Gottschalkia purinilytica: one gene and its partner. The main gene of each other region encodes a partner of the protein of the gene in region 2 in a complex. Links are inferred from orthologs where the notes say so. Each region holds a gene or a part of one and is shown on either strand. Other genes may lie near its edges.

Region 1 (8,737 bases), on a different replicon or contig from region 2:
GCTTCTTTAAGATTAAGAGCTAAGGGGAGTGCAGGAAGTCACAATGGTATGAAGTCAATTATATATCATATTCAAAATGATAACTTCCCTAGAGTTAAAATAGGAGTAGGAAAACCTGAAAATGGGCAAGATCTAGCAGATTTTGTTTTAGGAAGATTCAGTAAAGAAGAAAGAGTTTATATAGATGAGGCTATAGAACGAGCAGCAAGTGCAGTAGAGTTAATTATAACTGATGGAATAAATAAAGCAATGAATAAATACAATGGATAATAAGCTTAAGCCCAGGGATAAAAGAAACCTGGGCTTGGAGTGTTTTTTTATTTAAGGAGCTGATTTGATGTCTAAAAATATGTTTATAGATAGTTTAAAAGATTTAGCTTCATATTCACAACTTATACAAAATATAGAAGATAGAATTTCACCTATATCAGTTCATGGACTATCTGAAGAAAACATATCACACATATCATATGGTATAAATCAACATTTAGATAAACAAATATTAATAATCACTTATGATGAGTTAAGAGCAAAAAAGATATCAGAAGATTTAAGATTATTTAGTAAAAATAATACAGAGCTTTTTCCTACAAGGGAAATAATTTTTTACAATATAGATGCATATAGTCATGATATATCGAATCAGCGATTGAAAGTTTTGGATAGATTATCAAATGAGGAAAATATAGTGGTTGTAGCATCTATACATGGAATTGTAAATAGAATAGTTAACTCATCTATTATAAAAAAATATACTATTAATTTGAACTTTGGGGATACAATTGAATTATCTAAATTAACAAAAGTATTTGTAACTCAGGGCTATGAAAGAGTGGACATAGTAGAAGGCAAGGGACAATTTAGTATAAGAGGTGGAATAATAGACTTTTTTCCTATAAATACTGATAATCCATATAGAATAGAATTATTTGATGATGAAATAGATTCTATAAGAAAATTTGATCTTAAAACTCAAAGATCAATAGAAAATATAGAAAGAATAAGTATTCCACCAGCAAAAGAAGTTTTGATAGAGGATACTTATATAAGTGAAGTTGTTGATAATATTAAATCAGATTTAAATTCATCATTAAAAAAATTACAGAGAAAGAAGAGTATTGAGGAAGTAAAGGAAAATTTATCTCAAAAATTTAATTCATATATAGAAAAGATAAGTAATAGAGTAAATATAGAAAACTTAGATTTAATATTACCTTATATTCCTGATAATAGTTCTAGTATAATTGACTATTTAAAAAAAGACTCGATTATATTAGTGGATGAGCCACAAAAAATAGAACTTAGTGTAAAAGAAATTAAACAATCTTTCACAACTAAATATACAGATTTATTTGAACGGGGAGAAGTGTTAGTAAGACAACAAGAAATATATCATAACTATGATGATATTATAGATAAAATAAACAATAGAGTATGTTTAACAGTAACAAATTTACTAAAGAATGATAGTATATTTAAGCCTAAATCGATTTTAAATTTTACAGTAAAGAGTATGCAATCGTTTCATAACAAAATAGATATTCTCATAGATGACTTGAAGTTCTATAAAACTAGAGGATATAAAGTAATACTACTTTCCGGAGTCGAAGAACGTGGTAGAAGATTAGTTAATGAACTTCTGGATAAGGGAGTAGACTGTGTTTTTGCAGAAGATTCGGATAAAGAAATTCATCCGGGGCAAGTAGTTATAACTTCAGGAAGTATAAGTAAAGGATTTGAGTATTCTAGTTTAAAATTTGCGATTATAAGTGACAAGGAAGTATTTGGAACCTATAAAAAGAAAAAAGTCAACAAGAAAAGAAAAGATGCAGTTAAGATAACCTCATTTACAGATTTAAAAATAGGAGATTATGTAGTTCATGAGTCTCATGGTATAGGAAAATATGTAGGAATAGATCAGCTAAATGTACAAGGCGTTAAAAAAGATTATATAGCAGTTAAATATTCAGGAGAAGATAGACTGTATGTTCCAGTTGATCAAATGAATTTGATACAAAAATATATAGGTGCTGATTCTGTAGAACCTAAGGTAAATAAGCTAAGTAGTGGAGATTGGGCTAAAACTAAAACTAAAGTGAAAAAAGCTATAGAAGATATGGCTAAAGATTTGATCAAGCTATATGCTACAAGAGAAACAGTAAAAGGCTATAAATTTTCGCCAGATACTCCTTGGCAGAAGCAATTTGAAGAGGCTTTTATTTATGAAGAGACAGAGGATCAATTAAGATGTATAGAAGAAATAAAAGTAGATATGGAAAAAGAAAGGCCTATGGATAGATTATTATGTGGAGATGTTGGATATGGAAAAACAGAAGTAGCAGTAAGAGCAGCATTTAAAGCAGTTATGGATGGGAAGCAAGTGGCATTCCTAGTTCCTACTACAATATTAGCACAGCAGCACTTTAATACTTTAGTGGAAAGATTCGCAAATTTTCCTGTAAAAATAGAGATGTTAAGTAGGTTTAGAACTCCTGGACAGCAAAAGAAAATTCTAAATGATTTAAAAAGTGGAAACTTAGATATAATAGTAGGCACACATAGATTACTTTCTAAAGATGTTAAATTTAGCGACTTAGGATTATTAATAGTGGATGAAGAACAAAGATTCGGAGTTAAACATAAAGAAGCTATAAAAATATTGAAGGAATCTATAGATGTACTAACGTTAACAGCTACACCTATACCGAGAACACTTCATATGTCACTTATAGGAATAAGAGATATGAGTATTTTAGAAGAACCACCAGAAGAAAGATATCCTATCCAGACTTATGTAGTTGAACATAATGAACAGATTGTAAGAGATGCAATTATAAAAGAGTTAAATAGAAATGGTCAGATATATATTTTATATAATAAGGTTCAAAGTATAGACCAATTTGCATCTAAAATACAAAACTTAGTACCTGAATCTAGGGTAGTAGTTGGACATGGACAAATGAGTGAAAGAGAGCTAGAGAGAGTTATGTTTGACTTTTTAGATGGAGAGTATGATGTTTTAGTATGTACAACTATCATAGAAACAGGATTGGATATTCCTAATGTAAATACTATAATAATTCATGACTCAGATAAAATGGGACTTTCACAGTTATATCAGTTAAGAGGTAGAGTAGGAAGATCAAATAGAGTTGCTTTTGCTTATTTTATGTATGAAAGAAATAAGGTATTGACAGAAGTAGCAGAAAAGAGATTAAAAGCTATTAAAGAATTCACAGAGTTTGGCTCAGGATTCAAAATCGCAATGAGAGATTTAGAAATAAGAGGATCGGGTAATTTACTAGGAGCAGAGCAGCATGTACAAATGTCCGCAATAGGGTATGACTTGTATGTTAAATACCTAGACGAAGCTATAAGAAAGTTAAAAGGCGAAGAAAGAGTAGAGCAAATAGATACTACTATAGAATTGAATGTAGATGGTTATATACCAGACAGATATATTAAAAATGAAGATCATAAAATTGAAATGTATAAAAAAATATCAGCTATTGAAAATAAATCTGACTATTCTGATATACTAGAAGAAATTATAGATAGATTTGGTGATGTTCCTAACCAGGTTACTAACCTGTTAAAGATATCTTATATTAAATCACTATGTAATAAGGCTAGAATATCTCATGTTACCCAGTCTGAATATATTGTAAAACTAGTATTCAATGAGTATAGAGATATGACACCAGAGCTTGTAAATGAGCTTTCACAAAGATTTGGTAGAAGAGTTGAATTTGATATTTCTAAAACTCCATATATCAAGTATAAGCTTATGAAACAAAAACAAAGTGATATACTAGAAGAATTAGAGGATGTTATTGGAAAAATTAGTAGTTTTCAGTCTTATGTATCTAAGCTATAATATAAAGTATGTCTATATATTACAAAGGAGATGATTTGGTTGATAAAAAAGTTTAATAAAAAACTTGTTGCTATAACATCAATGGTTGTTATAGGTACTATGATTGTAACAGGCTGTAGCAAGGCTGATACATCTAAAGAAGTAGCACGAGTAAATGGTAAAAGTATTTCAAGAACAGATTTTGATAAAAACTATCAGATGATGAAAAAAACATATGAAAGCCAATATGGTAAAGAGGTTTTCAATCAAAAAGATAAAGATGGAAAGACTATGGATCAAGCTTTAAAAGATAACATAATAGATATGCTTGTATTTCAAGAATTAGTAATTCAAGATGCTGAAAAACAAAAAATAAAAGTAAAAGATGAGGAAGTACAGAAACAAGTTGATAGTTTTAAAACTTTATTAGGAGGAGACGAAAAGTTTAAGGAGTTTTTAAAAAGCAACGATCTTACAGAATCATTTTTTAAAGAAAATCTAAAAAGAGAAATGATTACAGATAAATATAAAGAAAAATACATTAAAGATTTAAAGCTAACAGATAAAGAAATAAAAGAGTATTACGATAAAAATAAGAATAATCTTGAAGAAGTTAAGGCAAGCCATATTTTGGTAGATAAGGAAGGCGAAGCTAAAGAAATATTAAATCAAATAAAAAATGGTGCTAACTTTGATGAATTAACTAAGAAATCGAAAGAACCAAATGCAGCGGAAAGAAAAGGTGATCTAGGTTATTTTACAAGAGGTAAAATGGTTGCAGAATTTGAGAAAGCTGCTTTTACACTAAAACCTGGAGAAATAAGTGACGTTGTAAAAACTAAATATGGTTATCATATAATAAAAGTTACAGATAAAAAAAGTACACTAGAAGAATTAAAAGATACAATAGCTAAACAATTACAAGAAACTAAATATAATGATAAAATGCAAGAATTAAAGAAAGAAGCAAAGGTAGATATATTTTTAAAAACTGAAAAATCTAAATAATAATAAAGCCCCATTGATTTAAATCAATGGGGTTTTATTATTTAATTAAAATATATTAAATAAACTTGGAAGTTTTTTGTGTTTTTGAATTATTTAAGTAATAACTGGTAACAATAGAATTAAAGTATTACTTTAAAGGTTTACTTTAATAAAAACATAGTTTAAAATATAACTTTTAAAAAATTCCATTAATGTATAAAACAATAATAAAAGTAAAATACTAATAGAACAAAATATATTAGTAAGCTTAATATTTAAGGAGGTTTAAACGTGAAAGCGACAGGAATCGTTAGAAGAATTGATGACTTAGGTAGAGTAGTTATTCCAAAAGAGATCAGACGTACTTTAAGGATAAGAGAAGGTGATCCTTTAGAGATATTTACTGACAGAGAGGGAGAAGTTATACTTAAAAAATATTCTCCTATAAGTGAGTTAAGTGAATTTGCTACTGAATATGCAGAAGCATTGTATGAAAATATAGGATATACTACAGTTATATGTGATAGAGATAGTGTAGTAGCTGTAGCTGGGGGCTCTAAAAAAGAATATATGGATAAAAGAATCAGCTCAGAACTAGAAAGAATCATGGAGAGTAGAGAAAATTATGCTGCTGATGCTTCAAATAAACCTATTAGAGTATCAAGTGAAGATTTAAATCCAGATAAATACACAGCTCAAGTTATCATTCCTATAGTAACTCAGGGAGATCCTATAGGTGCAGTTGTACTTATATCAAAAGAAAGTGATGCTAGCATGGGAGAGTTAGAAATTAAGGTAGCTCAAACAGCTGCAGGATTTTTATCAAAACAAATGGAACAATAGAAATTATGAACTAGACCTATATTGAGTAGGTCTAGTTTTTTTATGTCATGATTTAGAATTGTAATATAATTAGGTTTATTATGTAATATAATTTTGATATAATACTCTTTGGTTGCTAAAAATTTGAAGACCTATACTTAGGGAGGGTATTTATGAGCAAAAATAACTTTCTAAAGGGGGCAGCAATATTAGGTATTGCTGGTATAATCGTAAAAATTATAGGCGCATTTTACAGAATTCCCCTTTCAAACATAATAACTACTGAAGGTGTTGGATATTATCAGTCAGCATATCCTTTTTATGTTTTACTGGTTGCAGTATCAACATCAGGATTTCCAACAGCCGTATCTAAACTTATATCAGAAAAAAGAGCCATAGAAGATTATAGAGGAGCACATAGAATTTTTAAGATATCCTTTTTAGGGTTTTTAATAGCAGGTGTAACAACCTCATTAGTGGTATTAATTTGGGCTAAATCAATAGCGATAAAGATAGGAAATGCAAATAGTTATTATTCCTTGCTAGGGTTAGTACCAGCTTTATTATTTGTTCCTATTATGTCTGCATTTAGAGGATACTTCCAAGGTGAGCAAAATATGGCCCCTACGGCTTTATCACAATTAGTAGAGCAAGTGTTTAGACTTTTAATAGGATTTCCGCTAGCATATGCGTTACTAAGTGAAGGGTTACCTCAGGCAGCTGGAGGAGCTTCTTTTGGAGCATCGGCTGGAGCTATAGGGGGAACATTATTAGTCATATTTATATATTCAAAACAAAGAAGAAAAAGAGTTAGAGAATTTAGGAATAGTATAGAATGTGAACCAGAAAGTACATCAACTATAATTAAAGATATATTAGCAATAGCAATTCCTATAACGATAGGAGCATCTATAGTTCCTATTACAAGTACAATAGATACTTGGATTATAATGAATAGACTTCAATCTATAGGATATACTGCTAAACAAGCATCAATGATGTTTGGACAACTTACAGGTAATGCACAAACTCTTATAAACTTACCTCAAGCATTATCTACAGCTGTAGCAATGAGTTTAGTACCAGCAATATCTGAATCTCTTGTAAGAAAAGACTACAAGGGTATGAAGAATATAACCAATTCAGGTATAAGAGTAACTTTACTTATGGGTCTTCCAGCAGCTATAGGATTGTTTGTATTATCAACACCAATAATAAATCTGTTGTATTTTAAGAATACTGTTGAAGAGCAATTAGGTGCAGGAATGCTTCTCCAAGTATTATCTATAAGTGTAATATTTTTAACATTAGTTCAGTCTTTAACTGCCATACTTCAAGGGGTTGGTAAGACGATGATACCAGTTAGAAACTTGGCTATAGGAGCAGTGGTTAAAGCAATATTAAGCTATACTTTAACAGGTATTCCTGCTATAAATATAAAAGGGGCAGCTATAAGTACAGTAGCTACTTATGTTGTAGCTTCATTCTTGAACTTTATATATGTTAAGAAGTATACTAAGGTTGACTTAAAGTTAATGGATACATTTATAAAACCAATAATATCAGTAACCTTAATGGCTATAGTAGTAAAAATCTCCTTTACATTTACTCAGTCTATGGTTGGAAGTAAATTGGCAACTATAATTGCAATTGGTATAGGTGGTATTGTTTATGGATTGGCTCTACTTGTAACAGGGTCAATTACTTCAGAGGACTTTGAGTTAATACCAAAAGGAGAAAAATTAGCACAAAAACTAAAATCTATAGGACTTTTAAGAAAATAATAAGCTAGGATTAATCCTAGCTTGTTTTATTAATCTGTAATGAAAAAGCATGGAATTGGATATAACTCATAATAAGGTAAGTATGCAATATTTAACTAACCTATCATTTTCATTTATTATTTTATACAATTTTGATATAATGTAATTCGGTGAAGGTTCTAATACTTGCCCTTAGGAGGATAACCATGAGTAAGAATAGTTTCTTGAAAGGAGCAGCAATATTAGGTATTTCTGGTATAATTATAAAGATTATAGGTGCATTTTATAGAATACCTCTTTCAAACATAATAACTACTGAAGGTGTTGGGTATTATCAAACTGTAAATCCCTATTATACTTTATTATTGGCAGTATCAACATCAGGACTTCCAACAGCTGTATCTAAATTAATAGCAGAAAAGAGAGCTATAAAAGATTACATAGGAGCACAGAAAATATTCAAAATATCCTTCTTGGGATTTTTAATAGCGGGACTAACAACTTCCATAGCTGTTCTTTTATTGTCTAAACCTATTGTAACTTATATGATAGGTAATGAAAATAGCTATTATTCACTATTAGCTTTAGTACCAGCATTATTATTTGTACCAATTATGTCTGCATTCAGAGGATATTTTCAAGGTAAACAAAATATGGTACCTACAGCTTTGTCACAACTTATAGAACAACTATTTAAGTTGATTGTTGGGTTTCCATTAGCATATTTGCTGCTAAGTAGTGGACTTCCAAAGGCAGCAGGAGGTGCTACTTTTGGAGCATCTGCAGGAGCTATAGTAGGAACAATTTTGATATTAATTATTTATTTTAAGGAAAGAAGAATAAGAGCTGAAGAAGCTCAAAAGAGTATAAAGTGTGAACAAGAAAGTACATCAAATATAATTAGAAATATATTAGCTATAGCAATTCCTATAACAATAGGAGCATCTATAGTGCCAATTATAAGTAGTATAGATACTGTAATAATTATGAAAAGACTTCAAGAAATAGGATATACTGCACAAGAGACTACACGCTTATATGGACAACTTACAGGAAATGCACAAACTCTCATAAACTTACCACAAGCATTATCTATAGCGGTATCAATGAGTTTAGTTCCAGCCATATCTGAAGCATTTGTGAGACGAGAGTATAATGATATAAAGAATCTGACTAATTCAGGTATAAGAGTAACCTTACTTATAGGATTACCATCAGCTATAGGATTATTTGTATTATCAACACCAATAATAAATCTGTTGTATTTTAAGAATACTGTTGAAGAGCAATTAGGTGCAGGAATGCTTCT
Region 2 (8,055 bases):
ATATGATTAATAATTTTAGTTTAGATCTTATAAATAATATTATAAACCCTTTATATCTAACGCTAATATTATTTTTCTTTATGTTATGTCAATCTTTCATTAAATATATGTTTTCAAAAAAGATGCTATCATCTAATTCGGTTCTATTATCTACTAATATTACAGGTGTTAGCAAAAAATCTAAAATAACTTTATATTTCATAGTAGCTTTAATTTACTTTAGTAGTTCATATAGAAATTTTAGCCTAGATTATTTATTTTTTATAAAAATACTAATACTTATATTAACATTTCTAGTCTTAGAAATGCTTTTAAGACTTTCTAATAAAAAACTTAAGGCCTATTTTTTATCAGACGGTATTTTAATCTCTGGATTTGACATAAAGATAGACGTTCCACTGGGTGTAAAGACAAATATATATAATGATTATGGTTTTTATGAGTATATATATATCGAAGGATACACTATGCAATCTAACTCTATTGAGTTTATTTTAAAAGATAGTATGGGAAAAATAAACGTTAAGATAAATGAAGATATAAAAAGAAAAATACTTGGAATCATGAACAAGCATAATATCCCTAAAAAGAAATTTAAAAAATAACTTATTAATAATTATTTATAAATTATAGCTTATATATTAGTTGAAAAATAAAGTAGCCTATAATATTAGTTTTATTATGGCTACTTTAAAAACTATAATAACTTATCTCTTATACCGTTCATATCTCTTTCTTATGACTTTCAAATCCAAATCATTACTTTTTCTATATAAGATTCCGTCTACAATACTCTTTTCAAATGTATTACTACACAAAAATATTTCATCTCTGACTTGCTCTTATCATTTATTAAAAATCTTTATATTTAAATCACATTATACATTTTTATGATAGGGTCTTTTCATAAAGTAGCTTTATTTTCTTTACAAATTCTTCTTTTTCAGTTTCATCTTTAAATGCTGAATTAGGAACAATTACTGCTGAAACGGCGCTAATATATATGTAAATATGTTTTTTATCTAATTCTATCGACTCTATTTCTTTTAGATTAATCTTAGCTTCTCCTTTATCGCTTTTTTCAATAATATAATCTTCCGTTATCTCTAAAGTTACACTTAAAGGTACGGCACTATTCTTTCCTTCATTAAGCATTTTAGATATTCTTCTCGCTACCATCCACTTAGCATATTTTTCATACAGAGCTATCCATAATATAGATGCAGGTATAAACCAACACAACCAATACCATATGGGTATTCCACTGGATAAAGAAAAAGGATAAGGTATTAATAAAAATATTATAGGAAATAAGTATTTCTGTATTATTAAAGATCTTCTCATTGTTCTAGAATGTTTAATGTGAAACATATTGAAATCTATGTGGTCTTGTTTTTCAATAATATAATTAAGCTGCATATTGTTCTCCTTAATAATTCTTGATTATATTCTTAGATCATTAATTTTAATAAAAAATATCTAAAACTTATTTTAGGTATTTCCTATTATTAAATCTTGTCTTAAAGCTCTTTTAATTGATATATTATTTTTATAGAGGATTAATAAAAGTCATTTATCTTTTTAATGACATTTTATTAATCACTCTATTATCAATAATCTTTATATAATATGATTTTAAATATTTAAGACAGTACCTTACTTAAAAAATGTCCTGTATAAGACTCAGGTACTTTACATACTTCTTCTGGTGTTCCTTGAGCTACTATAGTTCCACCTTTATCTCCACCTTCTGGTCCTAAATCTATTATATAGTCAGATATCTTTATTACATCTAAGTTATGTTCTATAACTACTACTGCATTTCCAGCATCTACTAGCTTATTTAATACTTTTATAAGCTTATGAACATCTGCTGTATGAAGTCCTGTTGTTGGTTCATCTAGTATATATAAAGTTTTTCCTGTACTTCTTTTACTTAACTCTGTAGCAAGTTTTATTCTTTGAGCTTCTCCCCCTGATAATTGAGTAGATGGCTGACCTAATTTTATATATCCTAGTCCTACTTCATTCATAGTCTCTATTTTTCTTTTTATACTTGGAATATTATCGAAAAATTCTAATGATTCCTCTACAGTCATATCTAAAATTTCAGATATTGTCTTCCCTTTATATTTTACTTGTAGTGTCTCTCTATTATACCTTTTTCCCTTACATACTTCACAAGGTACATATACATCTGGTAAAAAGTGCATTTCTATTTTTATGATTCCATCACCTTTACAAGCTTCACACCTTCCACCTTTTACATTAAAACTAAATCTTCCTTTTTGATAACCTCTAGATTTAGCTTCTGGTGTCATTGAAAATACATCTCTTATCTGGTCAAAAACACCTGTATATGTTGCAGGATTTGATCTAGGTGTTCTACCTATAGGTGATTGATCTATTTCTATTATTTTGTCTATGTTATCTATACCTTTTATAGTTTTATGCTTTCCTGGTTTCTGTTTTAGCCTATGAAGCTTTTGAGCTAATCCTTTGTATAGTATTTCATTTATTAGCGTACTCTTTCCTGAACCCGAAACTCCTGTTATAGATGTAAATACACCTAGTGGAATTTTTACATTAACATTTTTTAGATTATTTTCACTAGCACCTACAACTTCTATCCAATTTCCATTAGGTTTTCTTCTTTCTAAAGGTACCTCTATTTTTTTCCTTCCACTTAGATATTGTCCTGTTATAGATTCCTCACATTTCTTAATTTCCTCTACAGTACCTTGAGCTATTATATGCCCTCCGTGTACTCCTGCACCTGGTCCAATATCTACAATGTGATCAGCACAATACATTGTATCTTCATCATGTTCAACTACTATAAGCGTATTTCCCAAATCTGTAAGATTTCTTAAGGTTTTTAAAAGTCTGTCGTTATCTCTTTGATGAAGTCCTATACTTGGCTCATCTAATACATATAATACCCCTACTAAACTAGACCCTATTTGTGTTGCAAGTCTAATTCTTTGAGATTCTCCTCCTGAAAGAGTTCCTGCATTTCTTGAAAGTGTAAGATAATCTAATCCAACATCTACTAAAAACTTAAGTCTTTCTCTTATTTCTTTTAATATTTGATTTGCTATAATTTCTTCTTTTTCTGAAAGTTTTAGATTGTCTATAAAATCTAATGCTTGTCTTACCGATAATTTTGTAAAATCAGTTATATTTAATTCATTTATTTTTATAGCTAAGATCTCTGGCTTTAATCTTGAACCACCACATTTAGGACAGTCTTTTATACTCATAAAGCTTTCTATCTTTTCCTTCATATATTCAGAAGAAGTCTCTCCATATCTTCTTTCTAAATTAGGTACTACACCTTCAAAAGTCCCTTCATAAGTTTTCCATCCACTAAATCTACTATCAAATTCAAATTTAACTTTTCTTTCTCCTGTCCCATATAGTATTTCATCTATAAATTCTTTTGGAGCATCTTTTAAAGGTGTATCTAAGCTTACATTATGATACTCAGCTATTGATTTAAACATTTGAAAATAATATGTTTCATCAGAAGTATTTGAAAAAGGCGCAATAGCTCCTTGGTTTATAGATAAATTTTGGTTTGGTATAACCAATTCTGGGTCTACTTTCATATGGCTACCTAATCCATTACAAGTATTACACATTCCAAAAGGACTGTTAAAAGAAAACATTCTAGGTGAAATTTCATCTATTCCTATCCCACAATCTGGACATGAAAACTTTTGGCTAAATAAAAGCTCTCTTTCGCCTATAACATCTACTATAGCTAATCCATCACTAAGCTTTAATACTGTTTCTAATGAATCTGTAAGTCTTTGTTCTATTCCTTCTTTTACTATTATTCTATCTACTACAACTTCTATAGAATGTTTTTTATTTTTATCTAATTTTATTTCTTCTCCTAGATCTTTAGTTTCCCCATCTATTCTAACTCTGACAAATCCTTCTTTACGTATATTTTCTAATATTTTTTGATGTTCTCCTTTTTTTCCTCTTACAATAGGAGCTAAAAGCTGAATCTTTGTTCTTTCTTCAAGTTCTAATATTTGATCTACCATCTGATCTATAGTTTGAGAAACAATTTCTTTCCCACATTTATAACAATAAGGTGTCCCTATTCTTGCAAATAAAAGTCTTAAGTAATCGTAAATCTCAGTTACTGTACCTACTGTAGATCTTGGATTTCTATTTGTAGTTTTTTGATCTATCGATATAGCAGGTGAAAGTCCCTCAATATATTCAACATCTGGCTTTTCCATTTGTCCTAAAAATTGTCTAGCATATGATGAAAGACTTTCAACATATCTTCTTTGACCTTCTGCATATATAGTATCAAAAGCTAAGGAAGACTTTCCTGAACCACTTAAACCCGTAAATACTATAAATTTATCTCTAGGTATCTCTAAGTCAACATTTTTTAAATTATGTTCTTGTGCTCCCTTTACTATAATCTTGTCTTTAGCCATCTAAGTCACCTCATTAATTTAGTTAGTCATTTTCTTTAATTCTTCTATTTTATCTCTAAGTTCTGCTGCTCTTTCAAACTGTAAGCTTTCAGCAGCTTCCATCATTTCTGTTTCAAGCTTGGCTATAGCATCATTAATGTCTTCTACTGAAATATTTTGAGAAGTATCTACTCCATATTTTTCTGACTCTTCAGCTACTTTAGTTGCTTCTATAACATCTCTAATTCCTTTTTCTATAGTTTTAGGAACTATTCCATGTTCTTCATTATATTCAGTTTGAATTTTCCTCCTTCTGTTTGTTTCATTTATAGCATTTCTCATTGAATTTGTAATTTTATCAGCATACATTATAACCTTACCTTCGGCATTTCTAGCAGCTCTACCTATTGTTTGTATCATAGATGTTTCAGATCTTAAAAATCCTTCTTTATCAGCATCTAATATTGCTACTAAAGATACTTCTGGTATATCTAGTCCTTCTCTTAAAAGGTTGATTCCAATCAACACATCAAACTTTCCTAATCTCAAATCTCTTATTATTTCCATACGCTCTATGGTCTTAATATCTGAGTGAAGATATTTAACTTTAATACCTATTTCTTTAAAATAGTTAGTAAGATCTTCTGACATTTTCTTAGTAAGAGTTGTTATAAGCACTCTCTCATTTCTTTCTGTTCTAATATTTATCTCTTTAATTAAATTATCGATTTGATTTTTAGTTGGTCTTACCTCTATTTCTGGATCTAATAGTCCAGTAGGTCTAATAATTTGTTCTACTATTTCTTGAGAATGTTCTAATTCATAAGGTCCTGGTGTAGCACTCACATACAATATTTGATTAATATGATCCTCAAATTCATCAAACTTTAATGGTCTATTGTCTAAAGCCGATGGTAATCTAAATCCATAATCTACTAATGTCATTTTTCTAGAACGGTCACCTGCATACATACCCCTTACTTGAGGTATAGTAACATGTGATTCATCTATAATCATAAGATAATCTTCTGGGAAGTAATCTAATAATGTATATGGCTTACTTCCTGCGGGTCTTCCACTTATATGTCTTGAATAGTTTTCTATTCCTTGACAAAATCCCATTTCCCTAAGCATTTCTATATCATACATAGTTCGTTGTTTTAGTCTTTGAGCTTCAAGAAGCTTATCTTCACTTTCTAACTCTTTTAATCTCTCTTCTAATTCTATTTCTATAGTCTTTATAGCTCTCTCAACTTTATCTTGGGATGTAGCAAAGTGAGAAGCAGGAAATATAGATATATGGCTTCTAAGGCCTATTATTTCTCCAGTAAGTGCATTAACTTCTGTTATTCTATCTATTTCATCTCCAAAAAACTCAACTCTTATAGCATTTTCATTAGAGGAAGCTGGGAATATCTCTATAACATCGCCTCTTACTCTAAAAGTTCCCCTCACAAAATTTATGTCATTTCTTTCGTATTGAATATCTATAAGCTTCCTAATGACTTCTTCTCTATCTTTAGTCATACCTGGTCTTAGTGATACTACTAGATTTTCATAGTCAATAGGGTCACCAAGTCCATATATACATGAAACACTAGCGACTATTATTACATCTTTTCTATCAAACAATCCAGCAGTCGCAGAGTGTCTTAATTTATCTATTTCATCATTTATAGATGCATCTTTTTCTATATAAGTATCTGTATGTGGAACATATGCTTCTGGTTGATAGTAATCATAATAACTCACAAAATATTCTACTGCGTTATCTGGAAAAAACTCCTTAAACTCACTAGCAAGCTGTGCAGCTAAAGTCTTATTATGTGCAATTATTATTGTAGGCTTCTGAACTTTTTCAATTATATTTGCCATTGTAAAAGTTTTTCCCGATCCAGTAACCCCTAATAATGTTTGCTGTTTTACACCTTGCAATATTCCTTTACTTAATTTTTCTATAGCTTGAGGTTGATCCCCAGTTGGTTTAAACTCCGATTTTATTTTAAATTTATCCAAATTATCACCTCTATTTATGTGTGCATTTATTTATCAATAAAAATTCTGGTATATATTTTAAAAGTATATCATATACTTTTTTTATTCGTTATAAATAGATATATAAATCCATAAATTACAAAAAGTTTTTTAAATATATCCTCTGTATAACAAGTTAACTATATAGTATCTATCTATTATCAAAGTATAAAAATATATTATTAAGTAATCTCTCAAACATAATTATAAATAGTACAAGTTTTAAAAATAATAATATTTCTGAACATTTGTTCGTATTAATTATATATTTTGTTCCAGAATAAGTCAATATGAGTGATACAATAAAATATTAAAATACTTATAATAGACTTTTAAAAGGTATTTAATCTATTTTGTTGAATAATGTATATAATGATAGAAAGTGGAGGTGACGTCAGTGAGAAAATCATTATTAGTATTTTCTGTCGTTTTAACTTTGTCAGGTTGTAGCCAAAAAAACACTTTAACTAATATGTTAAGTAATAGTAAAAATGAAAATAAGTCTATAGAAAATAATATTGATTTTACAGTAGAGAAAACTACTCTTTCTAAAGGATATAATCTAACAGAACCCAATGTAGAAGTTGTTAAGGATTCTTCAGATTCACTGATTTTAGCTAATTTGGGCATTTTAGAATGCTCTGATATTAAAGTTGATAAAATAACAGAATATAATAACCAAGTAAATATATATACAAGTATTATAAATGATAAAGAAAATGATAGTATTGTTGTTCCTCAAATACTAATAAATATGAAGAATATACCAAATGCTAATCTTAAAGATTTAACTTTCAACATAGTAAGGTCTAATTATGAAACAATAAATCTAAATCATAGTATCAATCAATCTCTAGATACAATATACAATCAATTTAATTTATCTCCTACCTCTATACCGCAAACTACGCTTACGAAAGAAAGAGATCGATATTATTGGGATATTCAAATTTTAAATGCGTTTAAAAAAGAAGATTTAGATAGTTCTATAGTTAATTTTAGTACAAGAGTTGATTCTTTCACAGGAAAGCTTATAAATACTAATGAAAATAATATCTCTAACATAATAGATAAAGGAAACATACTAAACTTTACTGAAAATAGATTTTTATTATATGCTCAAAAATCATATATAAATAAAAAGGCTGTGGAAACTTTATGGATATATGATACAGAAACTAATATCAAGAAAAAGATATTTTTAACCGATAAGTCTATTGTTAAAGCCAATCTTAATTTAAACTTAAATAAAGTAGCTGTTATTGAAAGTATAGATAACATTACTTCACTATCTGTCATAGATTTAAATAATCTTTATGTCAAAGAGTTATCTTCAGGAAAACATAATAATACTAGTAATATAAAATGGCATAATAATGATCTTTATGCTATTGTTAATGATAAAAATAATCTTTCATCTATTATTTCATATGATATTAATACTAATAAAGAAAATATTATTTATTCTAGTAAAACAAAGCTATCAACATTTGATTTAATAGATAATTCTATTTTATTTTCAACTTTTAATGAAGATAAGAGTTTATCAGAAGTGTTTATTTATAATGAAAATGAA

Evidence for each region. The genes of interacting proteins can lie anywhere in the genome.
Region 1: the proteins of uvrA (region 2) and mfd are in contact, whole or in part, in a crystal structure (PDB 4DFC), measured with the Escherichia coli proteins. The link is inferred for Gottschalkia purinilytica from one-to-one orthologs.

The regions. Positions count from the first base shown.
Region 1 is NZ_LGSS01000012.1:89,931-98,667, forward strand. The notes cover bases 1-4,077. They hold mfd (transcription-repair coupling factor), read left to right. Parts: upstream 1-337; coding sequence 338-3,877; downstream 3,878-4,077. Other genes in these bases: pth (aminoacyl-tRNA hydrolase), read left to right, coding at 1-270; CLPU_RS12100 (peptidylprolyl isomerase), read left to right, coding at 3,917-4,077. Also shown: more of CLPU_RS12100, read left to right, coding at 4,078-4,864; spoVT (stage V sporulation protein T), read left to right, coding at 5,135-5,686; CLPU_RS12110 (putative polysaccharide biosynthesis protein), read left to right, coding at 5,839-7,449; CLPU_RS12115 (putative polysaccharide biosynthesis protein), read left to right, coding at 7,635-8,737. UniProt on the Escherichia coli protein: Couples transcription and DNA repair by recognizing RNA polymerase (RNAP) stalled at DNA lesions. Mediates ATP-dependent release of RNAP and its truncated transcript from the DNA, and recruitment of nucleotide excision repair machinery to the damaged site.
Region 2 is NZ_LGSS01000004.1:223,809-231,863, forward strand. Bases 1,444-4,838 are described here. They hold uvrA (excinuclease ABC subunit UvrA), read right to left. Parts: upstream 4,467-4,838; coding sequence 1,644-4,466; downstream 1,444-1,643. Other genes in these bases: uvrB (excinuclease ABC subunit UvrB), read right to left, coding at 4,485-4,838. In the rest of the region: CLPU_RS05895 (hypothetical protein), read left to right, coding at 1-605; CLPU_RS05900 (YcxB family protein), read right to left, coding at 889-1,419; more of uvrB, read right to left, coding at 4,839-6,461; CLPU_RS05915 (putative periplasmic lipoprotein), read left to right, coding at 6,877-8,055. UniProt on the Escherichia coli protein: The UvrABC repair system catalyzes the recognition and processing of DNA lesions. UvrA is an ATPase and a DNA-binding protein. A damage recognition complex composed of 2 UvrA and 2 UvrB subunits scans DNA for abnormalities.